Regions from separate parts of the Nocardia sp. NPDC127579 genome, predicted to be linked through region 3. Evidence: riboswitches for the same ligand, from Rfam matches in the RefSeq annotation. Region 3 holds a riboswitch; each other region holds the start of a gene.

Region 1 (9,848 bases), on a different contig from region 3:
CCGTGCTCGGTCCGATCGGCGCGCCGGTCATCCTGCTCACCACCATCGGCCGCAAGTCCGGTCAGCCACGCACCCAACCGCTGCTCTACGTACACGACGGCGCGGTGCTCTACGTGATCGGCAGTAATTTCGGCCAGGCCAAGCATCCCGCCTGGACCGCCAACTTGCTGGCGACACCCACCGCGACCGTCGCCATCGCCGGCGAGCGCATTCCGGTCATCGCGACTCCGGTCCCCGATGCCGACTCCGAAGCCGTCTTCGCGCGCTTCGTCGAGGTCACCGGCGCCTATGCGGCCTACCGCGACCGCACCACCCGCGACCTGCGCATCTTCGCCCTGCGCCGCGCCTAGCGCGAGTTCCCGGCCCGCCACCATTGACAGCTTGCTGTCAAACATGACAGAATACTGTCATGTCCACGAAGATTGTTCACGCCGCCGTCTACGACACCCTCGCCGACTGGGAGGTCGGAGCCGCGACCGCGCACATCAACAACCCCGAGTGGCAGGTCGCGCCCGGCAGCTTCGAGGTGCGCACGGTCGGGCTCGGCACCGAACCGATCCGCACCAAGGGCGGAATGCGGATCGTGCCGGATCTGACGCTGGCCGAGCTCACGCCCGAGGAGAGCGCGATGCTCATCCTGCCGGGCGCCGACAGCTGGATGGGCGAGGACCTGGTGCCGTTCGCACGCAAAGCCCGGGAATTCGTCGCGGCCGGAGTACCGGTCGCGGCCATCTGTGGCGCCACCTTCGGACTCGCCCGCGAAGGTCTGCTCGACGACCGCGCGCACACCAGCAATGTCGCCGAATTCCTGCTCTACAGCGGCTATTCCGGTGCCGACCGCTACGTGGGGCAACCCGCCGTGACCGACGGCGGCGTGGTCACCGCCTCCGGCACCGCGCCGTTCGAATTCGCGCGCGAGGTACTCAGCGTGCTCGGCGTCTACGAACCGCACATCCTCGATGCCTGGTACCGGCTCTACGCGCACAGCGAGCCCGCGGCCTATTTCGAACTCGACGCCTACCAGCAGGCAAGATCGCAGGCATGACACCGGAGCAGGAACTCTTCAGCACCGCGGCGATCACGTCGTTCCGGCTCAACGGCCGATTCCTCGCCATCGCAGAAGAATTGGCCGCACCCGCCGGGTTGACCGCGGCCTGGTGGCAGGTGCTGGGCGCGGTGCTGCGCGAACCGCTGCCGGTCTCGGGCATCGCGCGGGCGATGGGCATCACCCGGCAGAGCGTGCAGCGCATCGCGGATCTGCTGGTGGACAGGGGACTTGCCGAATACCGCCCGAACCCGGCGCACAAGCGCGCGAAACTCGTCGACATCACCCCGGCGGGGCGGGCCGCCATCGAGAAGATCAACCCCCGGCACCAGGTATACGCGGACCGCTTGATCGAGCGTTTGGGTCACGCGGAATTCGAGCACATCGTCGCGGCGCTCACCCGCCTCGCTGCCGTCCTCGACGAGTTCGACACCTAGTCGAACGGCTTACCGGTGCGCCCGACCAGATCGGCCACCGACTCCACCACCGTCGTGGGCCGATACGGGTACTGCTCCACCGACTCCCGGGTGGAGATGCCGCTGGTGACCAGGATGGTGCGCAGCCCGGCCTCCAGGCCGGAGATCACGTCGGTGTCCATCCGGTCGCCGATCATCACCGTCGACTGCGAATGCGCACCGATCCGGCGCAGCGCCGACCGCATCATCAGCGGATTCGGCTTGCCGACGTAGTACGGCTCCCGCCCGGTCGCGCGGGTGATCAGCGCGGCCACCGACCCCGTCGCGGGCAGCAGCCCGTCCCGGGACGGACCGGTGGCGTCCGGGTTGGTGGCGATGAATCGAGCGCCCTTCTCCACCAGGCGAATCGCGGTGGTGATCGCCTCGAAGGAATAGGTGCGGGTCTCACCGAGCACCACGTAGTCGGGATCGCTGTCGGTCAGCACGTAGCCGATCTCGTGCAGCGCGGTGGTCAAGCCGGATTCGCCGACCACGTAGGCGGTGCCGTGCGGGCGCTGGTCGTCCAGGAAGGTGGCGGTGGCCAGGGCCGAGGTCCAGATCGCCTCCTCCGGGATATCCAGGCCGGTGTGGCGCAGCCGGGCCTGCAGATCGCGCGGGGTACGAATCGAATTGTTGGTGAGCACCAGGAACGGCGTGTTGTTGGCGCGCAGCTCGGCCAGGAACTCGTCGGCGCCGGGAATCAGCTGATCCTCGTGCACCAGCACGCCGTCCATATCGGTCAGATAGGACAGGATCGGCTCGTTGTCTGGAGTCACACGGCCAATTATCCGCTAACTCGCGCCGCCGTGTCTCGATGAGACCCTTCGCACACGAACCGACCAGCCTGACTATGGTCGGATGGATGGGTGATCTGAAGCTCGGATACAAGGCGTCGGCCGAACAGTTCGGTCCGCGTGAACTGGTGGAAATCGCGGTGCTCGCCGAGGAGCACGGGCTCGACAGCGCGACCGTCAGCGACCACTTCCAGCCGTGGCGGCACAAGGGCGGGCACGCCCCGTTCTCGCTGGCCTGGATGGCGGCGGTCGGCGAGCGCACCAAGCGCATCCAGCTCGGCACCTCGGTGCTCACCCCGACCTTCCGCTACAACCCGGCGGTGATCGCGCAGGCCTTCGCCACCATGGGCTGCCTGTACCCCGAGCGGATCATGCTCGGAGTGGGGACCGGCGAGGCGCTCAACGAGATCGCCACCGGCTACACCGGCGAATGGCCGGAATTCAAGGAGCGTTTCGCACGCCTGCGCGAGTCGGTCGAGCTGATGCGCGCGCTGTGGACCGGTGAGCGCACCGACTTCGACGGCCAGTACTACAAGGCGGTCGGCGCCTCCATCTACGACGTGCCCAAGGGCGGCATCCCGATCTACATCGCAGCGGGCGGTCCGCTGGTGGCCCGGTACGCGGGTCGCGCGGGCGACGGTTTCATCTGCACCTCCGGCAAGGGCATGGAGCTCTACACCGACAAGCTCATGCCAGCGGTCGCCGAGGGTGCGGCCAAGGCCGGCCGCACCCTCGCCGACATCGACCGGATGATCGAGATCAAGATCTCCTACGACACGGATCCCGAACTGGCGCTGGAGAATACGCGCTTCTGGGCTCCGCTGTCGCTGACGCCGGAGCAGAAGCACTCGATCACCGACCCGATCGAGATGGAGGCCGCCGCCGACGCGCTGCCGATCGAGCAGATCGCCAAGCGCTGGATCGTCGCCAGCGATCCGGATCAGGCCGTCGACCAGATCAAGCCCTACCTGGACGCGGGCCTGAACCACCTGGTCTTCCACGCCCCCGGCCACGATCAGCGCCGCTTCCTGGACCTGTTCCAGCGCGACCTGGCACCCCGCCTGCGCGCATTGGGCTAGGTCATCTGACCAGCAGTTGTCCACACCCCCCGACTTATCCACATTCGATGAATCGGGGGGTGTTTCCTTTTCCAGGACCGACAAGCATTTGGGCAGAACGCAACTGACCACGCTTGTACGATCAGGGGAGGATCTCGACATGGCCGATCTCGAAAACCGGGTAGCCAAGCTGGAGGTACGCATGGACATCGGAGGCGCACGCGACTCCGCGACCCTGACGGTGATCGGAGAAAAGCTGGCCGACCTGGACACCAAGCTCGGCCAGGTACAGGAGACCGTCACCAACCTGGCGATAAAGGTCGAAAACCTGGAAACCAAGGTCGACAACCTCGAAACCAAGATGGACGCTGGGTTCGACGAAATCCTGCGGCGGCTGCCGCAGGATTAGCCGGTTCAGCGCAGGGCGTGGTCCAGGTCGCCGAGCAGGTCCTCGATGTCCTCCAGGCCGATAGAGATGCGGACAACGCCGTCGGTGAGGCCGATCGTGGCGCGGCCCTCGGGGCCCATCGCCCGGTGGGTGGTGGTGGCCGGGTGCGTGATCAGGGTCTTCGCATCGCCCAGGTTGTTGGAGATGTCGATGATGCGTAGGCGGTTCAGCACCTCGAAGGCGCGCTTCTTCGCCTCGCCGTCGGCTGCGTTCAGCTCGAAGGTGACCACCGTGCCGCCCGCGCTCATCTGGCTCTTGGCCAGCTCGAACTGCGGATGCGATTCCAGGTACGGGTAGCGGACCCAGTTCACGGAGTCGTTGTCCTCCAAGAACTTCGCCACCCGCAGCGCCGAATCGGCGGATTGCCGCACGCGCAGCGGCATCGTCTCCAAGCCCTTGAGCAGGGTCCACGCGTTGAACGGGCTCAGCGCCGGACCGGTGTGGCGCATCAGGTTCTTCACCGGTCCGTCGATGTAGTCCTGCGCGCCCAGGATGGCGCCGCCGAGGACCCGGCCCTGTCCGTCGATGTGCTTGGTGCCCGAGTAGACCAGCACGTCGGCGCCCAGCTCGAAGCCGCGTTGCAGCAGCGGGGTGGCGAACACGTTGTCCAGCACCACTTTCGCGCCCGCCGCGTGCGCGAGCTCGGACACCCGGCGCACGTCGACCAGGGTCTGCATCGGGTTGGCCGGGGTCTCGAAGAACACCGCCTGGGTCGGCACCGACAGCGCCTGCTCCCACTGGTCCAGATCGTCGCCGTCGACGAAGACCGTCTCCACGCCCCAGCGCGGCAGGATCTCGTTGCACACCACGAAGCAGGAGCCGAACAGGCTGCGCGCCGCCACCAGCCGGTCACCGGCACCGAGCAGCGCGCCCAGTGCGGTGAACACCGCCGACATGCCGCTGGCCGTCGCGAAGCAGGCTTCGGCGCCGTCGAGCAGCCGCATCCGCTCCTCGAACATGGCCACCGTGGGGTTCCCGTATCGCGAATAGACGAAATGCTCGATCTCACCGGTGAACGACTGCTCGGCCGCCTCGGCGCTCTCGTAGACGAAGCCGGAGTTCAGGAACAGCGCCTCCGAGGTCTCCTCGAAACCGCTGCGCCGCAGGCCGCCTCGGACACCGAGCGTCGCCGGGCCGACACCTTCGGGCAGCGGCTTGTCGAACGCACCACCTGTGATCATGACTGCTGCTCCTTCGCCGAACTCGGGCTCACGACTGCTTCCACGGCAGGCCGCGGGCGCGCCAGCCGGAGCCGCCGCGGTGGCCGTCCGCGTCGAGCGGGCCTTCGAAGCCCTCGTCCACGTTGTAGGCCGGCGCGATGCCGAGCTGGGTGGCCACGGTCGCGGCATGCGCGGAGCGCTGGCCGGAGCGACACAGGAACACCACGGGGGCTTCCGGCGCGCGGCCGTCCAGTGCCTTGCCCAGCTGGTCGGCGAAGGCCTGGTTGCGCGTGCCGGTGCCGTCCACCCATTCGATGAGCACGGTGGGGCGCTCGATCGCGGTGGTGTCGGGTACGCCGACGAAACGCCATTCGGCTTCGGTGCGCACGTCGACCAGGACGGCTTCGGGGTGCTCGCGCAACAGGTCCCACGCCTGCTGCGGGGTGATGTCACCGGCGTAACTCATTGCGATCCTCCTGTGAATCCGCACTTGCCGCATCGGGGTTCGGATGCGTGCCAGGTCGTCACCCGGAGCACCCCACCGCGGAGGAGGGTTGCCGACCAGCGAGCCGGGGCTTGGCGCTGGTGCTCATGACCTGGACTGAGATTGCCTGGGCAGGTGCCGGGCTGTCAAACACCTGATTCGTTTCAGCCGCAGACCAGCCAGTTGCCGTCGGCGCGGACCAGATTCCAGGTCTCGGTGGTCTCCTTGCCGTCGGCCTTGGTGGTGACGGTGGCCTTGGCCCGGTCCCCGTTGACGCTCTGGCCCTCGATCCTGGCGATCTCCACCGACTTTCGGCCGCCGGCGCCGAATTGCGCGGCCAGCGGCGACTTCGCCTCGTCGAATCCGGCGCACGCGGTGCCGGGGGCGGGTACGTCGTCGCTCTGCGCGCGGCCGCCCACGTAGTTGCTGACCGCCGCGGAGATGCGGTCGGCTTCTGTGACATTTTTCTCAGCGGGCGACAGCAGACCGCCGGCGAACACCGCGATCAGCACGATCGCGGCGAGGATGGCGGCGGCGATGAACGGCGTCATGGACCGCTGGTCGGTCTGATCGACGGCGATCGGCTCGTCCTCGGGCTTGGGCTGCTGCTCGGTCATCCGCCCATGATCCCTTATGCCTGGTCGGCGGCACCCGTGCAGTCCACCGCGCGCGACACCGATAGAATCGCGAGACCGCAGTCTCGCGGCCATCACCGTGGCTGCGGGGTGCGGACAGCGACCTGGAAGCCGCGCAGTTACGAGCCAGCAGCACCAGTGTCCGCATCGGCAGGGGCAACCGCAGCGCTGCGTCGACTTAGCCTAGGCTAAATAGGACGCCATTATTTTTCGACCGAAGGTGCGCGTAAGAGATGACCGAACAGAGTGCAGCCACTCGCCCGCTCCGCATCGCGATCGTGGGCGCAGGACCGGCCGGTATCTACGCCGCCGACGCGTTGATGAAATCCGACGCCGAGGTGAGTATCGACCTCTACGAGCGCATGCCCGCGCCGTTCGGTCTGATCCGCTACGGCGTCGCGCCGGACCATCCGCGGATCAAGGGCATCATCACCGCCCTGCACAAGGTGCTCGACAAGGAGCAGGTGCGTCTGCTCGGCAATATCGATTACGGCACCGACATCACCCTCGATGATCTGCGCCGCTTCTACGACGCGGTGATCTTCTCCACCGGCGCCAACGCCGACCGCGCCCTCGACATCCCGGGCATCGACCTGGACGGCTCCTACGGCGCCGCCGACTTCGTCTCCTGGTACGACGGCCACCCGGATGTGCCGCGCGAATGGCCGCTGCACGCGGAGAAGGTCGCGGTGCTCGGCGTCGGCAACGTTGCGCTGGATGTGGCGCGCGTGCTCGCCAAGACCGGCGACGAACTGCTGCCGACCGAGATCCCGCCGAACGTCTACAACGGCCTCAAGGCCAACAAGGCGCTCGAGGTGCACGTCTTCGGGCGGCGCGGCCCGGCGCAGGCCAAGTTCACGCCGCTCGAGCTGCGCGAGCTCGACCACTCGCCGACCATCGAGGTCATCGTCGACCCCGAGGACATCGACTACGACGCCGGCTCCGAGGCCGCGCGCCGGCACTCCAAGCAGGTCGACATGGTCGCCAACACGCTGGAGCAGTGGGCGATCCGCGATCAGGGCAACCGCCCGCACAAGCTGTTCCTGCACTTCTTCGAGTCGCCCGCCGAGGTGCTCGGCGAGGACGGCAAGGTCGTGGGCCTGCGCACCGAGCGCACCCAGCTCGACGGCACCGGCAACGTCAAGGGCTCCGGCGAGTTCCGCGAGTGGGACGTGCAGGCCATCTACCGGGCCGTGGGCTACCTGTCGCAGAACATCACCAACCTGCCCTTCGACGACCAGGCGGGCACCGTGCCGAACGAGGCCGGTCGCGTGCTGGCCGACGAGAACGCCGACGGCGCCGCCCGGTACATGCCCGCCACCTATGTGACCGGCTGGATCAAGCGCGGCCCGGTCGGCCTGATCGGCCACACCAAGGGCGATGCCAACGAGACCGTGGCCTGCCTGCTCGACGACAGCGTGAACTTCACCCCGGCCGAGCAGCCGGAGCTGGACGCGGTCACCGAGTTCCTGGAGGGCAAGGGCATTCCGTTCACCACCTGGCAGGGCTGGTATCGCCTGGACGCGCACGAACGCGCGCTGGGTGAGCCGGAGGGCCGCGAGCGGGTCAAGGTCGTCGAGCGCGAGGACATGCTGCGCGCCAGCGAACCGCACAAGGTCTGAGCCGGCGGTTCCACGGCAGCGAAATCTCTGTAACTGAGGCATTCTGTACAGGTGTTCGATGCCCATGTCCACATCATCGATCCGCGGTTCCCGCTGATCGAGAACGAGGGCTACCTGCCCGACCCGTACACCATCGCCGATTATCGAAAGCGGATGGCGCGCTTCGATATCGGTGGTGGCGCCGTGGTCAGCGCGTCGTTCCAGGGCACCGATCAGACCTGGATGAAGGCGGCGCTGGCCGAGCTCGGCCCGGGCTGGGTGGGGGTGACCACGCTGAACCTGGACGCTTCCGACGAGGAGATCGTCGAACTGGATCGAGTCGGCGTGCGTGCTCTGCGTTTCAATCTCAAGCGCGCCGCCGCCGACATCACCGGCATGACCTTGCAGGCGCTGCGCGCCTATGACCTGGTCGGCTGGCATGTCGAGGTCTATATCGACGGGCAGATGCTGGCCTCGCTGCAACCGGTGATCTCGAAACTGCCCGCGTTGTCGGTGGATCATCTCGGCATGTCCGACGAGAGCCTGCCCTACCTGCTGGATCTGGTGGATCGCGGAGCCCGGGTCAAGGCAACGGGTTTCGGCCGCGTGGCCATGCACGTCCCCGACACCATTCGCCGGATCCACGCGGTCAATCCGCAGGCGCTGATGTTCGGCACCGACCTGCCCGGCACCCGGGCGGGCCGCCCCTTCGAGGACTCCGACGTCGATCTGATCTGCGATGTGGTCGGTACCGACATGTTCGCCGTCCTGGAGGACAACGCCCGCGACTTCTACCGGCTCCCGCCGCGCATGCGCTCGCTCCCGCCGCTGCACCGCGGGGACCCGCCGACCCTTCCGCTGCGCCGCGAGGACCTCCCCCGCCTCGACCCCGACGCGACCTTGCCGCTGCCGGTCATCGAGCCTTAGGCCACGAACACACCCACCAGCCAGACTCCGCTCGCGAGCAGCGCGCCCAGCAATTCGATCAGCATCGACAGCCCAACGCCTTTGAGCGCGTGTTTGGTCGACTGCCACGCCGGTTCACCCTGCCCGAGCCGCTGATGCTCGGACAGATATACCCCGAGCACGAACCCGACGAACAGGCCGACCACCGGGATGACGAAGAACCCGGCGATTCCCAGCACGGCCCCGATGAACAGCGCCCGATTGGAAACCCCCGCCTCCTTCATCTTCCGTCCCGGCCAGGTGTATTTGATAACCCCGGACAGCACCAGGAATACCGCCGCGATCCCGAAGATCACCCAGGCCGTCGCACCACCGGTCAGAAACGCCCACACCCCGATAGCCGCGAAGATGAGGATCACGCCCGGCAGGATCGGCACGATTATCCCTACCAGCCCGATCAGAATCGCGAGGCCCACCAGGACCTCACCCCACACACTCACGCCAACCCCTCCGCTCTCGTTGCCCTACGGCGATTCTCGCTTACCGGTCGGCGCGATGCATTTCGGTGGTACGGAGACGCGGGTCAGGCGGTGGTGGCCAATCGAACGGTGGTGAGTAGTTCGGCGGTGCAGGCGGCGAGGTCGAATTCGGGGTCGGTGGCGGCGCGGCGAATGACGCCGTTGCGCAGGGACAGGATGAAGCCGGCCATCAGGTCGGGGGTGAAGGGGCGGAATTCGCCGCGGCGTTGACCGTCGGCGAGGAGTTCCGTGAGTTTCGCCCGGTCGGAGTCCGCCTGCCGCGCTTGTGATTCGGAGGCGGCGTGTTGCAGATCGAGCATGGCGATCAGGTGGTTGCGATGGGAGGCGATGAAATCGCAGTTGGCGGCGAGGAAGGCGGCGAGGCGGGTGGCGGGGGTGCCCTGGGTGGCGCGGGCGGTGACGAATTCGGTGAAGTCGGCCAGGATAGTGGCCAGCACCTCGGCCATCAGGTTCTGTTTGGTGGCGAAGTGGTATGAGATCAGGCCGGTGCTGCTCAGTCCGGCGGCGGTGGCGATGGCGCTGAACGATGCGCGGGTGTAACCCGATTCCGCGATGGTGTCGATCGCGGCCCGCACGATCTGGGCGCGGCGGGCGCGTTCGATCGCGGTCGGCTCACCTTGCTTTCTTGCTCGCACAAGCGGAAATTAGCACGGGGACTGGTTACAGCCCGGTGATGGCCAGGGCGTACGCATGTGCCTGAGGTGCTGCGTCGCCCGGCAACCG
Region 2 (9,848 bases), on a different contig from region 3:
TCGGCTTCCTGGTGGTGCGCCACCCCGATTCGGTCGACGCGTTCTGGTCCTACGGCGGCAAAGACGGTGCGGGCGTGAGCATTTCCGGCACGCTGCTGGCCGCCGGCGTGTGCCTGTCGCTGATCGCGCAGATCGCCGAGCAGATCGACTACCTGCGCTTCATGCCGCCGCGCACCCCGGAGAACTCCCGCAGGTGGTGGACCTGGATGCTGCTGGCCGGCCCGGGCTGGGTGCTCTTCGGCGCGATCAAGCAGGTCGTCGGCCTGTTCCTGGCGGTCTACCTGATCGCGAATCTGCCCGCCGCCCAGGACATCGCGAATCAGCCGGTGCACCAGTTCCTGGAGATCTACCGCGATATGGTGCCGGGCTGGCTGGCCATGACGCTGGCGGTGGTGCTGGTGGTGATCAGCCAGATCAAGATCAACGTGACCAATGCCTACTCCGGCTCGCTGGCCTGGACCAACTCCTACACCCGGGTCACCAAGACCTACCCGGGCCGGTTGATCTTCCTGGGCGTGAACCTGGCGATCGCGCTGATCCTGATGGAAGCCAACATGTTCGACTTCCTGAACAACATCCTCGGCTTCTACGCCAACTGCGGTATCGCCTGGATCGTCACCGTGGCCACGGACATCGCGATCAACAAGTACGTCCTGAAGCTCTCGCCGAAGGTGCCGGAGTTCCGGCGCGGCATGCTCTACGACTTCAACCCGGTCGGCCTGGTCGGCTTCGGCCTGTCGGCGGTGCTGTCGATCATGGCCTTCTTCGGTCTCTTCGGTGAGCTGCTGAAGCCCTACTCCCCGATCGTGGCCGTGCTGGTCTCGTTCGTCGCGACACCGCTGACCGCGATCCTCACCAAGGGCAAGTACTACCTGCGCCGCACCGACGACGGCATCGACCTGCCGATGTTCGACGAGCACGGCAATCCGTCGGGCGCCACGCTGACCTGCGCGGCGACCGGAATGGAGTTCGAACGTCCGGACATGATCGCCTCGGCGGCGCCGGGTCCGGAGGGCGAGATCCAGTACATCAGCTCGCTGGCGCTGTCCACGGACAAGCACGGCGTGCATATCCTGCCGCCCCAGCGGTAGACCCCGTTCAGCACGAAGGCCGCGGCAGGCGAACAGGATTCGCCCGCCGCGGCCTTCGTCGTCGGATCAGTCGAGCCGGATGCCGGGCAGCGACACCTTCGCGGCCGCACGCAGGTGCCCGCAGGCACGCCGCCAACGCCGGTGCGCGCGTTCGGGATCGGAGTCGATGAAGCTGGACACCAGGATGCCGCGCAGCGCGTCCATGGCGGTATAGACGAAATCCCGGGCGTCCCTGCGGGTCACCTCGTCCGGCACATAATGGGCCAGGGCCATCAGCACGGCATTGTTGACGAACGGCTCGACCTTGCCGGCCGCGGCGGCCAGCACCGGGTCGGTCCGCCCGGCTACCCAGAGTTCGATGGCGGCGATGAACAGCGGGCCCTGGTGCAGTTCCCACAGGAAGTCCAGCACGGTGGCGATAGGATCCGCACCGACCTTGATCCGGCCGATCTCCCGCATGGCGGCCTCGGTGCGGCGCTGGGCGAGATGACTGATCGCGGCGATGACCAGGTCGTTCTTGGATCCGAAATGATGCACCTGGGCGCCGCGGGTGACACCGGCGCGCTCGGCGACCCGCGGTGTCGTGGTGCCCGCGTAGCCGAATTCGACCAGACAGTCGATGGTGGCGTCGAGCAGCCGGGTGCGCATCTCGCTGCTACGCTGCTCCTGCGTCCGGCGCGGTCGATTCTCGCCACCCAAAGTCCTGGGCCCGCCCGTCGCCCGACCACCACCCCCCACGGAATCGCTACGCGATGCTGTCATCATGGAATTCTAGCATTTACATACACACCTGTATGTTCTCGGCGTCCCGCCCACACCGTCACGGCGAACAGCAGCACACCGGCCACCGCCAGCCCCGCGCCCACCAGCGCGGGCGCGGTGTAACCGAGCCCCGCGGCGATCACCAGACCACCCAGCCAGGCGCCCGCCGCATTGGCGATATTGAGGGCGGCGTGGTTGAGCGCCGCGGCCAGTGTCTGCGCGTCGGCCGCGACATCCATCAGCCGGGTCTGCAGACCGGGCGCCAGTGCCGCACCGGAGGCGCCGACCAGGAACGCGCCCACGCCCGCGGTGATCGGATGGTGCGCGGCGGCGACGAACCCGGCCAGGATCACCGCCATCGCGACCAGCGCCAGGAAGATCGAACGGTCCACGCCCCGATCGGCCAGCACGCCCCCGGCGATATTTCCCGCGATCATGCCCAGGCCGAACAGCATCAGCACAATCGGAACCAACCCGGCCCGCAGGCCCGCCACATCGGTGAGCGTGGTGGTGATGTAGGTGTACACGGCGAACATGCCGCCGAAGCCGATCGCGCCCACGGCCAGGGTCAGCAGCACCTGCGAACGTCGCAGCGCGCCGAGTTCGGTGAGCGGACTGGTGGTCTTGAAACCGGTGAGTTCCGGGACGACCGCGAGAATAGCGCCGATCGTGGCCAAGCCGATCACGGTGACCACCAGGTAGGCGTCGCGCCAGCCCAGATGCTGGCCGAGCCAGGTGGCCCCGGGAACGCCGACGACATTGGCGGCGCTCAACCCGAGCATAACCGCGGCAACCGCCTTGGCGCGCTGGCCCACCGGCGCCAGGCTCGCGGCGGCCAGCGAGGCGACACCGAAGTACGCGCCGTGCGGCAGCCCGGACACGAACCGGGCGGCGAGCAATGTCTGGAAGGTCGGCGCGACCACTGTGGCCGCATTACCCAGGGTGAACGCCACCATCAACAGCACCAGCAGCCGTTTGCGCGGCACCCGCGCGCACAGTGCCGCGATGATCGGTGCGCCGACCACGACACCGAGCGCGTAGGCCGAGACCGCGTGCCCCGCGGTCGGCTCGGACACGTCCATGGCCTCGGCGATATTCGGCAGCAAACCCATGGACACGAACTCGGTGGTGCCGATCCCGAACCCGCCCAGCGCCAGCGCCAGCATGGCGGGCACGTGCCAGGTCGTCCGCTCGGCGTGCGGCGAAACGGTGGCTGCGGTCGGCGTAGTCACACCGTGGTCAACTATCCGGCGGCCGGATTCCCTCCCCACCCGGCGGTGAGCTTGCCCACGCGTTGCTAGCGGCCGCCGGGAAATCCGTGCTGCCGCCAGGCCTCGTAGACCGCCACGGCCGCGGCATTGGACAGATTCATCGAGCGCCGCCCGGGCAGCATCGGAATGCGGACCTGCGTGGTGAGTCGCGGATCATCGAGGACTTCGGCGGGCAGACCGGTGGGCTCGGTGCCGAACAGCAGGACATCGCCCGCGCGGTACTCGACCTCGGTGTAGTGCGTGGCCGCCTGGGTGGTGAAGGCGAAGACCCGCTCGGGCCGCAGCGCCGCCCACGCGGCGGCCAGGTTCGCGTGCACCGTCACCGAGGCCAGGTCGTGGTAGTCCAATCCGGCCCGGCGCAGCTTCGACTCCGACAGATCGAACCCGAGCGGTTCGATCAGATGCAGTTCGCAGCCGGTCCCCGCGACCATCCGGATCGCATTGCCGGTATTCCCCGGGATCGCGGGCTCATGGAACATCACTCGAAACACAACGCACCAGTCAACCAGGGCGCTGCGGTTACGACCGCTCCGGGAGCGCGCAGGCCCCGCCTTCACTCATCCCCGTGGGGCGTACTCCCAGGCCCTGGTTGATGCGGGCACGCTGGTTCTCCCAGGCTATCGCGGCGGCCAGTTCGGCCAGCTGCGCCTTGGACAGGTGCACGAGCAGGTCGGCGCGCACCTGATCGAGGTCGACCGCGGGGGTGACGGTCATGGCTTCGGCGAAGGCGAGTACCGATTTCTCCAGCTCGCTGTAGGCACTGCTGGCCCGGTAGCGCGGCAGGTCGGCGAGCTGCTGTTCGGTCAGCCCGGCCGAACGGGCCAGCGCCGATCCGATGTCGAGGCAGAACTCGCAGTTGATCAGCCCCGCGGTCTTCAGCTCGGCGAGTTCCTTGAGTCTCGGGTCCAGCTGATTGCTCAGCACCAGCACGCTCTCGTAGACGGCGACGCCGAACCCGATCAGGGGCCGGCGCAGCAACCAGCCGGGCAGGTCGGATCGATGCCGCTTTGCTTGTCTAAAAGCGTTGATGTAGTGACGAATTCGGGTGATTGCACGCATGGCCGGTACCCCTTCCATCGGTTTCCTGTTCCCACCGTACGCCTTAACTACGCTTTGTAGTAGCACTGCGCCGCCACGCCTTCTCGAATAGGGTTTCGACCATGACGAGCACTGCGCACAATCCAGCCGGATCCGAACCGCCCGCACCGGGTTTCGCGCACGCCACGGTCGCCACCGGTAGCCGGATCGTGCACCTGTCCGGGCAGGTCGGGGTCGACGAAGCGGGGCAGGTGGTGCCCGGGGGCCTGGCCGCCCAGACCACGCAGGCGCTGATTAATCTCGGGCGCGCACTCGAAGCGGCAGGTGGCAAGGCCGCGGATCTGGTGAGTGTCCGCTTCTATGTGGTGGATTGGGATCCCTCGAAGTTCGAGGCGCTCGGCGCCGCGGGCCTGGCGGCGCGCGAACACTACGAATTCCCGGAAACCACTGTCACTTTGGTGGGTGTGGCCGCGCTGTTCACCCCGGAGCACCTGATCGAAGTCGAAGGCGTCGCCGTCCTGGACTGACGCGGGGGCGCTGGCCGCGCGCCGGGTGCGCCTGCAAGAATCGGTGCGTGAACGACGTCGACTCCGCCGAACGGCAACCCAGCAGCGCGGGCGCGCAATTCCTGCGCGTGCACCTGCCGATGGTGGCGGTCGCCGTGGTCGTCGTCATCGCCGTGGTGTTCGTGGCCGGTGATCGATGGCGGCGCGGCGCGTTCTTCTTCGGCGGCGCCACCCTGCTGGCGGCCGCGCTGCGCCTGGCCCTGCCCACGGCGCGAGTCGGCCTGCTCGCGGTGCGCGGCAAGCCGTTCGACGTCGCGGCGCTGACCCTGCTCGGGTCGGCCATTCTCTTCATCGCCGCCACCATCAGCAGCCTCGGCGTGCAGTAGCGCGCCGAGTTCCGGTGCGTCAGCGGTTCTCCCGCGCCAGCCGCATGGTCTCGATGAGCAGCTTGGATACCGCGGCGGCCTCGGTGAGGAAGCCGTCGTGGCCGTCGCGGGAATGCACGACCTCGAGTCGCGCGCAACCGGGCAGCCCGTCGGCGAGCTCCTGCTGGGTACGCAGCGGGTAGAGCCGATCGGAGTCGACGCCGCCGACCACGCACGGCACCGGGGTCGACGCCAGCGCCGCCGCGATCCCGCCGCGACCGCGGCCGACATCGTGACGGTTCATCGCCTCGGTGAGCAGCACGTAGGTGGCGGGATCGAACCGGCCGCACAGTTTGCGGGCCTGATGCTCCAGGTAGCTCTGCACCGCGTAGCGACCGCCGCGCCACGGGTCCTCATCGCCCTGCGCGTGGTTCTCGAAACGGTGGTCCAGTTCGCCTTCGGTGCGGTAGGTCAGGTGCGCGATGCGCCGGGCCAGCCCCATGCCGCTCATCGGCGCCCGGCCGGTGCCGTGGTAATCACCGCCCTGCCAGTCGGGGTCGGCGGTGATCGCGGCGATCTGGGTGGTCTGGGTGCCGATCTGGTCGGCGGTGGCACGGGCGCCGACCGCGAGCACGAGCGCCGCGGACACTCGGTCCGGCGCCCCGATCATCCACTCCAGGACCCGCATGCCGCCCATCGAACCGCCGACGACCGCGGCCAGGCGGTCGATGCCGAGCAGGTCCATCAGCGCGACCTCCGCGGTCACCTGATCGCGAATCGAGATCTCGGGAAACCGCGAACCCCAGGGCTTTCCATCCGGAGCCGGCGAGGACGGGCCGGTGCTGCCCTTGCATCCGCCCAGCACGTTGGCCGCGATCACACACCACTCGTCGGTGTCGATGGGCGCGCCGGGACCGACCATGCCGTCCCACCAGCCGGGCAGCCGATGCAGGGTGTCGGGGGCGCCGACCACGTGCGAGTCACCGGTCAGGGCATGCTCGACCAGCACCACATTGTCCAGCGTGGGCGAGAGCTCACCCCAGCGCTGTACCGCGAGATGCACATCCGGGACCACGGCGCCGTTCTCCAAGCGCACGTCCCCGATCGGAACGGTGCCCAGACGGCCGTCCGGCGCGGGTAGTAGGCAGCGGGCGCTCGGTTCGGTCTCCACGGTCACGCCGGTCGGCCGATCACGGGGGAATACGCCGCTACCGCACCGCGGTGAAGATTTGCACACATGGGGGACCTCCTGAACAGCGCGCTTGCCCTCGTCCCTCGAGAGCCGGGTCATCACCCGGAGCACCCCACCGCTGCTGGAGGGTTGCCGACCAGCGAGCCGGGGCTTCGCGCTGGCACTCATGACCTAACGAACATGGTAACCGGCGGTCGGTCGACGTTTGAAATCACGTCGATCCGATTGGCGGGCGGGCTCAGTTCGCCGATGTCGCGCCGCAGATCCGACGCAGTTCGGCGAGGGCGCCGAGCACCGTCGCCCGGGTGGCGCGGGCGGCCTCCTCCGGATCGCCGGTCAGGATCAGTTCCTCGTCGGCGGCGAAGGCGATATGGCACATCATCTGCCAGGTGCCGATCGCCAGCCGCACGGTGAGCGAATCCGGTGCGACGCCGAGGCGATCGGCCAGGGCTCGCATGAGCGCGGCGGACTTGCGGTCGCCGTATTCCATCGCCCGGGTGTTGACCGCCGGGCTGCTGCGCGCGATGCGCTGCATCTTCTGGAATCGGCGTAGTGAGATGGGCGCGTCGGCGTCGGCGTGCGCCCCGGCCTCGACCATGTCCAGGAAGGCGGTGCACAGCCCGTCCAGCGGGTTGACGACCTCCGGCAGGTCGCGGAGCCGGGCCGCGACGGCCTGACCGAAGTCCTCCACCGGGCCGAGAATGATGTCCTCTTTGATCTCGAAATACCGGTTGACGGTGCGCGGCGAGACATCCGCCGCGTCGGCGATCTGCTCGACGGTCGTCGCCTCGAAGCCCTGCTCGTCGCACAGGTCCAGCGCCACCTTGATGATCCGCAGCCGGGTCTGCTGCTTCTTGCGTTCCCGCAATCCGGTGGGCGCTGAGTCGAACATGCCGCCACCTTAACGCAAGCCCGACATAGTCATGGCCGAATGAGTCAAATGTCGCATCGCGACATTTTTCTCTTGACGACAAAAGTCGTGCGATGCCAGGATCGACCTCGTCCTTCCGAAACAGCTCGTCCCAGATGAGGGAGAATCCCGTGACTCAAACTGCTCCTGCGGTGGACGTCCCCGAAAAACAGAGCGGTTCGGCACGGTGGTGGGCGCTCGGCGTGATCGCGCTGGCCCAGCTGATGGTGGTGCTGGACGCCACCATCGTCACCATCGCGCTGCCGTTCGCCCAACGTGACCTGCACATCAGCGACAGCAACACCCAGTGGATGCTGACCGCCTACACCCTGATCTTCGGCGGCCTGCTGCTGCTCGGCGGCCGCCTCGCCGACTACATGGGACGGCGCACGATCTTCATGGTCGGCCTGGTCGGCTTCGCCGCCGCCTCGGCCCTGGCCGGCCTGGCCCAGAACGGCCCCCAGCTGTTCGCCGGACGCGGTCTACAGGGCGCCTTCGCCGCGCTACTCGCCCCGGCCGCGCTGTCGCTGCTGTCGGTGACCTTCACCGAAGCCAAGGAACGAGCCCGCGCGTTCGCGGTGTTCGCAGGCATCTCCGCCGGCGGCGCGGCGATCGGCCTGATCGCGGGCGGCGCGCTCACCGAGTACGCGTCGTGGCGCTGGACGCTGCTGGTCAACACCCCGATCGCGATCCTTGCCCTGATCGGCGCGGTCGGCGTCATCGCCAAGGATGTGCCACTGCCCCGCACCGGCGGCTACGACGTGCCCGGCGCGATCACGGTCACCCTGGGCCTGATCGGCATCGTGTTCGGCTTCAGTCGCGCGGCCGAGCACGGCTGGACCGACATCACCACGATCCTGCCGCTCGGCGCGGGCGTCGTGCTGCTCGCGGCCTTCGTCGCCATCGAACGGTGGGTCGCCAATCCACTGCTGCCGCTGCGTATTCCGGGTGAGATCAACCGCGGCGGGGCACTGCTGGCGGCCCTGCTGATCCCGATCGCAATGTTCGCAATGTTCCTGTTCCTGAGCTTCTACTTCCAGAACGTGCTCGGCTACTCGCCGCTGAAGGCCGGTATCGCGTTCCTGCCGTTCCCGGTGGGCATCGCGATCTCGGCGGGCGTGACCAGCGCGCTGCTGCCCAAGCTCGGCCCGCGGCCGCTCATGGTCGCCGGCGCCGCACTGGGGGTGCTCGGCCTGCTGTGGCTGGCACAGCTCGGCTTCGGCGACAGCTACGCCGTGAGCGTGCTGCCCGCCCAGTTGCTGATCGCGCTCGGCATGGGCCCGCTGTTCGTCGGCATGCAGGCCGTGGCGCTGCACCAGGTGGAGGAGGCGGACTCCGGCGTGGCCAGCGCGCTGCTGAACGCGGCCCAGCAGGTCGGCGGCGCGGTCGGCACCGCACTGCTCACCACGATCTCGGTGCAGGCGGCCAAGGACTACGTGGCGGCGCATCCCGGCATCGACGATCTGGTGGCCCGGGCCTCCATCCACTCCTACGATGTCGCGTTCTATGTCGGTGCGGGCTTCTTCGCGGCCGCCATCCCGGTGATCGCGCTGATGATCCGGGACAAGCCGGAGAACCTCATCGAGGGCGCGGAGGACGAGGTGAAGATTCCGGTCGGAGTCTGATCCGGTTATTCGGTCCGCGTATCGTCGAGAACTCGCGATACGCGGACCTTGCCGTTCTCAAATAATGGACAAAAATACTGCTCAGTAACCTTTATCACGATTCTCACTGGGGGGTACTGACGCGCGGTGAGATCGTTAGCAGCAGTACGCTTGTTCTGTTTGACCACATGACCCGCCGACAACGCGGGGCATATACGTTGTCTGTTGGAACAGCTGGGGTCCGCTCACAAGCGTGTTCACCTGGCCGTGCAATGAGGGCACCATCCTAGGAGGACACGAAGATCCATGTCCAAGATCAAGGTTGAAGGCACCGTCGTAGAACTCGACGGCGACGAGATGACCCGGATCATCTGGCAGTTCATCAAGGACAAGCTGATCCACCCGTATCTCGACGTGAACCTCGAGTATTACGACCTCGGCATCGAGTACCGCGACAAGACAGACGACCAGGTCACGATCGACGCGGCCAACGCCATCAAGCAGCACGGCGTCGGCGTGAAGTGCGCCACCATCACCCCCGACGAGGCGCGGGTCGAGGAATTCGGGCTGAAGAAGATGTGGCGGTCGCCCAACGGCACCATCCGCAACATCCTCGGCGGCACCATTTTCCGGGCCCCGATCATCATCTCCAACGTGCCCCGCCTGGTGCCCGGCTGGACCAAGCCGATCATCATCGGCCGCCACGCCTTCGGTGACCAGTACCGCGCCACCGACTTCAAGGTGCATCAGGCCGGCACCGTCACGCTGACCTTCACCCCGGAGGACGGCAGCGAGCCGATCGTGCACGAAGTCGTGAAGATGCCCGAGGACGGCGGCGTCGTCATGGGCATGTACAACTTCAAGAAGTCCATCGAGGACTTCGCGCGCGCCTCGTTCAACTACGGCCTGCAGCAGAACTACCCGGTGTATCTCTCCACGAAGAACACCATCCTGAAGGCCTACGACGGCATGTTCAAGGACACCTTCCAGGACATCTTCGACGCCGAGTTCAAGACCCAGTTCGACGCGGCCGGGCTCACCTACGAGCACCGCCTGATCGACGATATGGTCGCCTCCTCGATGAAGTGGGAGGGCGGCTACGTCTGGGC
Region 3 (9,848 bases):
ATTCGAACGTTTGAATTACGCTTGAATATAGGGACACCCACCGACAACTTTCCGTCCGAGAGTTCATGACTGCCGTCAAACCCGCACACAAGTCCGCACCCGCACCCGTCGTCGTCGACCTGTCGGTGACCGAGCTGCGCTACCGATTACCCGACGCGCTCTCGGTGTACGTGGCCGCGATGGGCTATCCGCACGGCACCGAGAACCATCGCGCCCCGATGTGGACCGAGCACACCACCCGCCCCGGTTGGCAGGCCGTGGCCGCTTTCCGTCCCGACGACGACGGACACGTCGACCTGCGCACGTCACCGCTGCTGGCGATCGCCTACGGCTACAGCGGCGCGGCGCACCAGTGGTGGCATCAGCAGGTACACACCGGGATGCGGCGCAACGCCTGGCCCGAGCACACCACGCGCCAACTGCTCTCGGACTACTTCGAATTGACCGAACTGCACGTCCACCCCGCGGCCCAGGGCCAGGGGCTCGGCGGCCTGCTGCTGACCCGGCTGCTGCGCGATCGGCCCGAGGCCGCGGTGCTGCTGTCGACGCCCGAGGTGCCCGGAGAGGACAATCGAGCCTGGCGGCTGTACCGACGAGAAGGGTTCCTCGACGTGGTGCGCGACTTCGTGTTCGCGGGCGACAATCGCCCGTTCGCGGTGCTGGGGCGGCGACTGCCGTTATGACCGCGGACGGCGCGCCCGTACTGGTGCTCGGGTCGGGCCACAACGCGCTCGTCGCGGCCTGCTATCTGGCGCGGGCCGGACAGCGGGTGGAAGTGCTCGAGCGCGACGAGGTGATCGGCGGGGCGGTGTCCACCGTCGAGCGTTTCCCCGGGCACCTGGTCGATCGCGGGTCCTCCGCGCACATCATGGTGCGCCACACGGGGATCGTCGAGGAGCTCGAGCTCGCGAATTTCGGGCTCCGCTATATCGATTGCGACCCGTGGGGGTTCACCCCCGGGGCGAACGGCGCGCCGCCGATCGTCTTCCATCACGCGCTGGATCGCACCTGCGCGTCCATCGCCGCGGCCTGCGGACCGCACGACGCCATCGCCTACCGGCGTTTCGCCGATGTCTGGGGTGAGCGCAGCGATCGGGTGATGCGCGCGTTCGGCGGGCGCTCCACGCCGGGGCGGCTGCTGCGCTCGTTCTGGGGCCTGGACGCGCGCGACGGCGGCAGCGCCCTGTCGCGGGAATTCCTGCAGCCCGGTGACGCGCTGCTGGACAGCTACTTTCGCGACGAGCGGCTCAAGGCGTCGCTGGCCTGGTTCGGCGCGCAGTCCGGGCCGCCGATGTCGGAACCGGGCACCGCGCCGATGGTCGGGTTCGCCGCGCTCATGCACAAACTGCCGCCCGGGCGCGCGGTCGGCGGCAGCGGCGCGCTGACCCAGGCGCTGGCCGCGCGGCTGCGCGCCGACGGCGGCACGATCAGCACCGGCGACGCCGTCACCGAGCTGCGCCGCCACGGCGAGGGCTGGCGGGTGCGCACCGCCTCGGGCCGAAACCTGAAGGCGGGCACCGTGATCGCGGGCACGCATATTCTCACCACCCTGGATCTGCTGCGGGCGGGCGGATTCGACCGCGAACCGCTCGACGACTGGGCGCAGCGCATCCGGGTCGGTCCCGGGATCGGCATGGTGGTGCGGGTGGCCACCAGCGCGCTGCCGCGGTATCCCGGCGCCTCCGCCGCGGAGTCGGCGCACGGTTTGCAGTTCCTGGTCTCCGATCGCGCGCAGCTGCGGCGGGCGCACGGCGCGGCGCTGGCCGGTGACCTGCCGCCCCGGCCGGTGGTGCTGGCCATGAGTTTCAGCGCGCTCGATCCGAGCATCGCCCCCGCCGGGGAGCATCAGCTCTCGCTGTGGTCGCAGTGGCACCCCTACCGGCTGGCCGACGGCAGCGACTGGGCCGCGCACGCCGAGACCGAAGCGGACCGGATCATCGCCGAAGTGGACTCGTACGCACCCGGATTCGCCGACACGGTAGTGCGGCGCTACGTGCAGACACCCGTCGATCTGGAACGCGAGATGGGGTTGCGCGGCGGCAATGTGATGCACGTGGAGATGTCGCTGGACCAGATGATGATGTGGCGGCCGCTCCCCGAACTCTCCGGCCAGCGGGTCCCCGGCGCACCCGGCCTGTACCTCACCGGCGCATCGACCCACCCCGGAGGCGGCGTCTCCGGGGCCAGCGGCCGCAGCGCCGCCCGACTCGCCTTGCGCGCGACCCGGCGCGGACGCTTCGGCCGGCGGCGCGGGTGACGGGCGCTGTCCGGTCGCCGGACCGGCGGGCCGCGCGGTGACTGGTACCCACGCGGGGGCACGGTTTCCGTGCTGAGAACACGGTCGCGTCGGTTCAGCGGTATCGAACTCGTTCCGATCATCGTGGCCGCGCTGCTGGTGCTGGCGCAGATCGGATATCCGCTGACCTCCGGGGCGGCGCGGGATCGGGTGACGGTGGCCGTTGTGCTGTTGTCGGCCGGGGTGGCGCTGGCGCATGCGGCCCTCGCGCGTGGGCTGGGTTATGCGGGCGGGTTTCTGGTGATCGTGTCGGGGGTGGGGCTGGTCGCGGAGATGGTGGGGGTGGCGACCGGGTATCCGTTCGGGTGCTACGACTATGCCGTCGATCGGATCGGGCCCGCGGTGGGCGGGGTTCCGCTGCTGGTGCCGCTCGCCTGGACCGGCGGGCTGTATCCGATCTGGGTGGTGGCGGGGCTACTGACGACCGGGCGCGATGCGGTCACCGGGCGCGGTGTGGTCGCGGCGCGGATCGGGCTGACGGCGCTCGGGGCGGTGGGGTGGGATCTGTTCCTGGATCCGCAGATGGTGGCGGACGGGCAGTGGCGATGGTGCGACACGGGATCGGGATTGCCGGGGCTGGCGGGGATTCCGTGGACGAACTACGCGGGCTGGTTCGCGGTCGGGATCGTGATGGCCGGTCTGCTCACGCTGTGGGAGCGGCGCAGGGTGGTGCGCTCGGCATCGATCGCGGTGCCGGTGGCGGTATTCCTGTGGACCTGGCTCGGTTCGGCGCTCGCGCACGCGGCGTTCCTCGGCCTGCCCGCATCGGCGCTGTACGGGGCGGCGGGGATGGGGCTGCTCGGTATCCCGTTGCTGCGGCGACTTGTCCGGAATCGGTGACCGCGACCCGATCGACGCACCCGGCTTCGGGTTGTCGCGTGGCTAATGCGGGGTCGGGCCTGGCACCATGTGAGCCGTGCAACCTAGCCCGATGACCACTGAACCCGATGCCCCGGTACCACCGCGCCGCACCGGCCTGCGGATAACGGGGGCGGTCGTGCTGGCCGCGCTGCTCGTGCCGATGCTGGCCGCTTGCCTGCGTGTCCAGGTATCGATGGGTGTGTCGTCGAACGACCGGGTGTCCGGGCGGATCGTGGCCGCGGTGGTCCCGGCCGATGCCAACGACAAAGGGCCGCAACTGACCGCGCCCGAGGCGCTGGTGGGCAAGGTGCGGGTCGAGACCTACAACCAGGACGGCTATGTGGGCAGCAAGGTCTTCTTCGAGGATTTGTCCTTCGGCGAGGTGACCCAGCTCGGCGCGCTCTCCGAGCAGACCCAGGGCATGTTCCAGCTGACCCTGCAGCGCACCGGCGATCTGGTCAGCCTGAACGGGCGCGTGGATCTGAAATCGGTGCCGCCGCACGGTTCCGATGTGCAGTTCACGGTGGCGTTCCCGGCGCGCGTCGCCAAGACCAACGGCAATCGCGACGACGACTCCACCGTCTCCTGGAAGCTGCCGCCCGGTGACGTGTCCACGATCCGGGCCGAGGTCAGCTACGCCGACCCCAATACCCGTTCGTTCGCCGGCTGGGCGGGCATCGTCGGCGGCATCACCCTGGCGGTCGCCGCCATCGTCGCCGCCATGGCCTACATGAATCGCAACCCGCCCGCGCCGGGCACCGAACGGTTCTCGCTGAACGAGTGGTGGCGCATGGTGAAGGAAGGCAGCTGACCCGTCACGGCAATCGGTTGACGACGATGGTCGAAGTCGGCCCGCAAATGTATCGAGGCCGGACATCGCCGCGCGCGGTAGCCGATCGGCTCGCGCTGGCGGGGACCGGAATCGCGCTGACCGGTTTCGGTGTGGCGCTGTACAACCGGGTCGCCGTGCGCCGGCTGGCCGTGGGGATCACAATCGTCGAGCCGGTCACCGTGTGCATCCCGGCGCGTGACGAGGCAGACCGGCTGCCCGCGCTGATCGGTGACCTGCGTGCGCAACTCGGTGTCGCCGACCTGCGCGTGCTGATCCTCGATGACGGGTCCGCCGACGGCACCGGCCCCGCGGCCGCGGCCGCGATCGGGAGTGATCCTCGTTTCCTGATGATCCGATCCGAGGACGAACCCGCGCCCGGCTGGACCGGGAAGGCGGCCGCTTGCGCCCGGCTCGCCGATCTCGTGGACACCGCGGCGCTGGTTTTCCTCGATGCCGACGTGCGGCTCGGCCCGGGGGCGATCGCCGCCGCCGTGCACGAATTGCGCAGGCGCGAGGTGGCGTTGGTGTCGCCGTGGCCCGCCCAGCGGGTCGGCTCGACCGCCGAGGCCTTGGTCCAGCCGCTGCTCTGCTGGTCCTGGGCCACCACGCTGCCGGTCACCGTGGCCAATCGCACGCGCAGACCGTCGATGGCCCTCGCGTGTGGTCAGTTCCTGGTCTTCGACACCGCCGCCTACCGCGCCGTCGGCGGCCACGGCGCGATCGCCGCCAGCCCGACCGAGGATCTCGATATCGCGCGCGCCCTGCGGCGCGGCGGCCGCCACACCGCACTGGTCGCGGCCGGAAGACAGGCCGAGACCCGAATGTATCGGGGTGCCACCGAACTCGACGCGGGCTACACCCGCTGGCTCTGGTCCGCCTACGGCGGTTCACCATTCGCCGCGCTGGCCGTGGGAGCCATTGCCGTCCTGGCCTATTGGGTGCCGCCACTGGTCGCCCTCGGCGGTTCCGGCCGGACCCGCCGGATCGGGTTCGCCGGTTACGCGGCGGCCGTCGCCGGTCGTCTCCTGGCCCGGTCCACCGAAACCGCGACCGGCCTCACGCGCACGGATGCTCTTGCCGCACTGGCCCATCCGGTCTCGGTAGGCGCGTATGTGATGCTCTCCCTGCGATCCCACCGAGCCCGTCGACTGGGCAACCTGGTGTGGAAAGGCCGTCGGCTACGACAGCCACCGGACTGAGGATCGGTCTCGTCGCGCGCGGGCCTACCTGCCACCGATCGCCCGGGTCGGTTCCCGGTGGCGGCGGCCGCGCCCGTCACGGCACATCGACGATGCCGATGGTCGGAAGGTAGAAGCAGGTCCGGGTATCGGTGCGGGAACTGCCGAATACCGCGGCCAGGACGGTGCCGCTGCCGGTGTCGACCGGGACGGCGCGGACGCCGGTGTCGGGGACGGTGGCGGTGAAGAGTTCGCGGACAGCCTGTTCGGCCAGCGGGCGTAGCAGGTCGGGTACGCCGGGTGACACCATGTGGGCGAAGACGTCGGTGAGCGGGCCCAGGGCGGCCAGGCCGCCGTCGCCGGTGGAGATATTGAGCCAGGCGACGCGCAGGGTGGGATCCTCGGCATCGTCGGAGGCGGCGGGGACGAAGGCGAACAAGGTCTGACCGGTCTCGACCGCGGTCAGGTCCAGGCCCGGGATGGTGAGCGTGTGGACAGGCCACGGGCCCGATACCGCACCGGCGAGGGCGGGGTCGTCCAGGGCCAGGCCCGTGTCGTCGCACAGGGTGGCCGTCGGATAGAGGAACGGGGTCACGCCGAGGGCTTCCAGGGCGGCGACCGCGGGACCGGCGGCACCCGGGCGGGCCACCGCCCCGCGCGGCAGGTCGAACGCGACGGACGCGTCGTCGATCGAGGCAACCGGGTGCTCCGGAGTCGCGGCGGCGGGGCCGATCGCGGTGACGGTGGCCATGGCGACGAGCGCGGCGAGCCGGCCGAGCGACCTCCGCGCACGGGAGGCATCGAGTTGAACGGGCACTGCGAACCTCCTCGACGGCGGAACGAGCGGAGGTTCAACGGTACGCCCGCAAACTCCGAAAACTTGGTATTTCCGATGTCGGCGGCGTGCGGACCGTAGAGCGGGGTCCGGACCATAATCCGCCCTCCCGCCGCTGGTGACCAGCACTGCGCTCACCGTGATTTCTACTCTTGTCACCGAGATCGCCTGCTACCCATGATGGTCCGGCAACCATCCAGAGCGATCGAGAGACCTGGCTCGCCGACATCGCAGCAACCCCCCGGCGCGCCGGGTGCGGGTGCTTCCGCCAGGACCGATGGAGGACCTACCGATGCGTCGCCCGCGCCGAATTCCCCGGAGTACCACCGTGATCCGCACCCGTCATCGCCTCGCCACCGTCACCGGCCTGCTGGCCCTCGCCGGCACCGTGGTCGCCTGCGGCGGCGACGCCGGCGGCACCCGGGCCGACGCGGGTCCCCCGCGGCCCGGCGGCACGCTGCGCTACGGCCTGTCCCAGGCGGCGTCGTGCTCGGACCCCGCGCAGGCGGGCAGCAACCAGACGCTCTACGTCACCCGGCAGATCGTCGACTCGCTGACCGATCAGGATCCGGCCTCCGGCGCGTTGCGCCCCTGGCTGGCGCGCAGCTGGGAGGCGAGTCCCGACGCCACGGTGTTCACCTTCCGCCTCGCCGACGACGTCACCTTCAGCGACGGCACTGCGCTCACCGCAGAGTCGGTGCGCGAGACCTTCGATTCGATCGTGCGGCTCGGCGCGGCCAAGGCCCCGCTCGGCAACGGGTATCTGGTGAACTACGTCGGCACCACGGCGGTGGACCGGCTGACCGCACGGGTCGAGTTCAGCAAACCCAACGCACAGTTCCTCCAGGCGACTTCGACGCCGCAACTGGGCATTCAGGGCGCGGCCACCACCGCGAAACCCGCCGAGCAGCGGTGCGACGGCAGCAATGTCGGATCGGGACCGTTCGTGTACACCGCCTATCGGCAGGACGTGTCGGCCACACTGCGCAAGCGAGCCGGATATGCCTGGGGCTCCGCGGTTTTCGCACACCAGGGCGAGGCCTACCTGGACGGCATCGAGTTCACCGTCGTCCCGGAGTCCGGCGTGCGCACCGGCAGCCTCACCTCCGGGCAGCTGGATGCGATCAGCGACGCGCTGCCCCAGGACCTGCCGCTACTGGAGGCGGCCGACGCGCGCCTGCTCACCGCCCCGAACCCCGGCATCCCGTTCGGCCTCCAGCCCAATCTGACACGCGGCCCGCTGCGCGATCCGCTGGTGCGCCAGGCGCTGCTGCCCGCGATCGACCGCCAGCAGCTGGTCGACACCGTGCTCGGCCCGCAGTTCAAGCCCGCGACCAGCGCGCTGGCCAGTACCACACCCGGCTATCAGAATCTGTCGGCGCGGCTGGCGCACGATCCGGCCCGCGCCCGCGCCCTGCTCGATCAGGCGGGCTGGGTGCCGGGCGGCGACGGTATCCGGGTGCGTGGCGGCGAGCGGCTCAGCTTCGGCGTGGTGTTCACCCAGGTGTTCGCGGGCAACAAGGCGATCCTGGAGCTGGTGCAGCAGCAGCTGCGCCAGGTCGGGGTGGAATTGCGGCTGGATCTGGTCTCGCTGGCCGAGACCACGGCGCGGCAGAACGCCAAGGACTACGACACCTACTACTACAACACCACGCGCGCGGACGGCGACATCCTCCGCAACGCCTTCACGGTGCAGGGACGCAATCTCAATGTGCGCGAACGTATTCCAGCACTCGACGACATCCTGGAGGGACAGTTGAGCGCCGGGGACCAGGCCGCGCGGCTCGCCCTGATCGGCACCGCGCAGGAGCGCGTGCTGGACGCGGGGCTGTGGATCCCGACCGTGGAACTGTCCCAGGCGATCGGGGCCGCACACACGCTGCACGACCTGAAATTCGAGGCGTCCGCGCGACTCCAGTTCTTCGACGCCTGGCTGAGCGAGCGCTGACCCGTGCCGCGATATCTGACAGCTCGTGCGGCACAGGCACTCTGGGTGCTGTGGGCCGCGTTCACCGTGTCCTTCGCGGTGCTCTACCTGCTGCCCGCCGATCCGGTGTCCATCGCCGCGGGCGCGGACCTCGGCGCGCCGACCGATGCCGCGGCGATCGCCGAATTGCAGGCCCGCTACGGCCTGGATCAGCCACTGTGGCAGCAGTACTGGACCGCGCTGACGCACGCGCTGTGCGGCGATCTGGGCCATTCCATCAGCACCGGCCAGCCGGTGACCGAGGCGATCGGCGAGGCGCTGCCCGCGACCCTGGGCCTGGCCGCGCTGACACTGCTCTTCGCCGTGCTTGGCGGCGTCGGGCTGGCGCTGACGGCTACCGCCACCCGGCGTCCGTGGCTGCGCGCCGCCCTCGCCGCGCTGCCCTCGATCGGCGTCGCGGTGCCCACCTTCTTCACCGGACTGCTTCTGCTGCAACTGTTCTCGTTCCGCTGGCGGCTCGCGCCCGCGTTCGGCGGACAGAGTTTCGCGGGCACCGTGCTGCCGGCGCTGACCCTGGCGCTGCCGATCGGCGCGGTGCTCGCCCAGGTGCTGATCTCCGGCGTGGAGTCCACCTGGCGGCAGCCGTTCGTGGATGTCGCACTGGCCAAGGGCGGTTCGCGCTGGTGGGTACGGCGCCGGCACGTGCTGCGCCCGGCCAGCGTGCCGACCTTCACCATCGCGGGCGTGCTGGTCGGTCACATCCTGGCCGGTGCCGTGGTGGTGGAGAGCGTGTTCGCGCGGCCCGGGATCGGGCGGCTCACCCAGAGCGCGGTACTGGCCCAGGACATTCCGGTGGTGCAGGGCGTCGTGCTGCTCAGCGCACTCATCTTCGTCGCGGTGAACCTCGCGGTCGATCTGATCTATCCGCTGCTCGACCCGCGCATCGCCGCCCGGCGCGACAACGCCGCGCCGACCATTCTCAGCACCACCGAGGAGGTGTCCGCCCGTGCCTGAGCACGATCCGACCCCACCCCCGCTCGATCTGCCCGCGACCGTCCTGGCCGAGCTCTTCGAGTTCACCCGGGGCCCACTCGCCGCCGGGTTCGGTTTCACGCCCTGGCTCCCCGTCGATCCGGCCGCGCCGCGGAGTTCTGGACGTTGGAGCTGGCTGCGTGCCGACGCCGAGTCACCGTGGGCCTTCGCGGCGATCGCGGAGGCGGTGCGCACCCATGGTTGATCTGCTCGGCAGACGCGCCGCCGTTCTCCCCCGGCCGCGACCGCTGTCCTGGATCCGGTTACGCGCCAACGCCTTCACGGTGCTCGCCGCGGTGGTGGCGCTGCTCGCGTTGGGCTGGGCGCTGTTCCCCTCGGTATTCGCCGGTGGTGATCCGCTGACCGGCGTTCCCGCGCAGAAGTTCCAGCCGCCCGGTGCCGAACACTGGTTCGGCACCGACAATCTCGGGCGCGACCTGTACACCCGGATCGTGCACGGCGCGAGCCTGTCGCTCTCGGCGACGCTCACCGCTGTCGCCATCGCGCTGGTCGCCGGGTCGCTACTGGGACTGCTGGCGGGTGCGGCGGGCGGCATCGTGGACACCGCGATCATGCGGGTGGTCGATGTGCTGCTGGCCATCCCGTCGCTGCTGCTGGCCCTGGCCCTGGTCACGGCGTTGGGCTTCGGCACCCGCAATGTGGCTGTCGCCGTTGGTGTTTCGCTCATCGCCAATTTCGCCCGGGTGATGCGCTCGGAAGTGCTGCGGGTGCGCGCCGAGACCTACGTGGAGGCGGCGCACGCGAGCGGGGTCCGCTGGTACGCCGTACTCGCCCGGCACGTCCTGCCGAATTCCGCGCAGCCCGTGCTCGCGCTCGCGGCCGTCGAATTCGGGATGGCGGTGCTGTCGGTGTCCGCGCTGAGCTTT

Evidence for each region. Region 3 has a riboswitch for S-adenosylmethionine ahead of ACFVMC_RS17655 (ABC transporter substrate-binding protein). Riboswitches for the same ligand answer to the same signal wherever they lie in the genome.
Region 1: another riboswitch for S-adenosylmethionine. It lies ahead of ACFVMC_RS24830 (rhodanese-like domain-containing protein); the one in region 3 lies ahead of ACFVMC_RS17655 (ABC transporter substrate-binding protein).
Region 2: another riboswitch for S-adenosylmethionine. It lies ahead of ACFVMC_RS01315 (homoserine O-acetyltransferase); the one in region 3 lies ahead of ACFVMC_RS17655 (ABC transporter substrate-binding protein).

Annotation. Positions count from the first base shown of each region.
Region 1 is NZ_JBHXVZ010000007.1:414,036-423,883, forward strand. It holds gene ACFVMC_RS24795 (nitroreductase family deazaflavin-dependent oxidoreductase) at 1-350, shown strand, start outside; gene ACFVMC_RS24800 (type 1 glutamine amidotransferase family protein) at 410-1,045, shown strand; gene ACFVMC_RS24805 (MarR family winged helix-turn-helix transcriptional regulator) at 1,042-1,482, shown strand; gene ACFVMC_RS24810 (HAD-IIA family hydrolase) at 1,479-2,234, opposite strand; gene fgd (glucose-6-phosphate dehydrogenase (coenzyme-F420)) at 2,363-3,373, shown strand; gene ACFVMC_RS24820 (hypothetical protein) at 3,513-3,761, shown strand; gene ACFVMC_RS24825 (O-succinylhomoserine sulfhydrylase) at 3,767-4,981, opposite strand; gene ACFVMC_RS24830 (rhodanese-like domain-containing protein) at 5,010-5,426, opposite strand; SAM riboswitch class IV at 5,442-5,557, opposite strand; gene ACFVMC_RS24835 (hypothetical protein) at 5,609-6,061, opposite strand; gene ACFVMC_RS24840 (FAD-dependent oxidoreductase) at 6,313-7,701, shown strand; gene ACFVMC_RS24845 (amidohydrolase family protein) at 7,753-8,607, shown strand; gene ACFVMC_RS24850 (DUF456 domain-containing protein) at 8,604-9,086, opposite strand; gene ACFVMC_RS24855 (TetR/AcrR family transcriptional regulator) at 9,170-9,760, opposite strand; gene ACFVMC_RS24860 (alpha-L-fucosidase) at 9,786-9,848, opposite strand, start outside.
Region 2 is NZ_JBHXVZ010000001.1:250,729-260,576, forward strand. It holds gene ACFVMC_RS01280 (purine-cytosine permease family protein) at 1-1,091, shown strand, start outside; gene ACFVMC_RS01285 (TetR/AcrR family transcriptional regulator) at 1,158-1,739, opposite strand; gene ACFVMC_RS01290 (MFS transporter) at 1,853-3,085, opposite strand; gene ACFVMC_RS01295 (tRNA (cytidine(34)-2'-O)-methyltransferase) at 3,151-3,615, opposite strand; gene ACFVMC_RS01300 (carboxymuconolactone decarboxylase family protein) at 3,644-4,183, opposite strand; gene ACFVMC_RS01305 (RidA family protein) at 4,285-4,689, shown strand; gene ACFVMC_RS01310 (DUF3017 domain-containing protein) at 4,809-5,054, shown strand; gene ACFVMC_RS01315 (homoserine O-acetyltransferase) at 5,074-6,210, opposite strand; SAM riboswitch class IV at 6,287-6,397, opposite strand; gene ACFVMC_RS01320 (TetR/AcrR family transcriptional regulator) at 6,464-7,117, opposite strand; gene ACFVMC_RS01325 (MFS transporter) at 7,252-8,760, shown strand; gene ACFVMC_RS01330 (NADP-dependent isocitrate dehydrogenase) at 9,046-9,848, shown strand, end outside.
Region 3 is NZ_JBHXVZ010000004.1:483,229-493,076, reverse strand. It holds gene ACFVMC_RS17685 (GNAT family N-acetyltransferase) at 66-683, shown strand; gene ACFVMC_RS17680 (phytoene desaturase family protein) at 680-2,257, shown strand; gene ACFVMC_RS17675 (carotenoid biosynthesis protein) at 2,330-3,136, shown strand; gene ACFVMC_RS17670 (LppM family (lipo)protein) at 3,228-3,968, shown strand; gene ACFVMC_RS17665 (glycosyltransferase) at 4,016-5,188, shown strand; gene ACFVMC_RS17660 (hypothetical protein) at 5,265-5,984, opposite strand; SAM riboswitch class I at 6,192-6,286, shown strand; gene ACFVMC_RS17655 (ABC transporter substrate-binding protein) at 6,295-7,950, shown strand; gene ACFVMC_RS17650 (ABC transporter permease) at 7,954-8,943, shown strand; gene ACFVMC_RS17645 (hypothetical protein) at 8,936-9,166, shown strand; gene ACFVMC_RS17640 (ABC transporter permease) at 9,159-9,848, shown strand, end outside.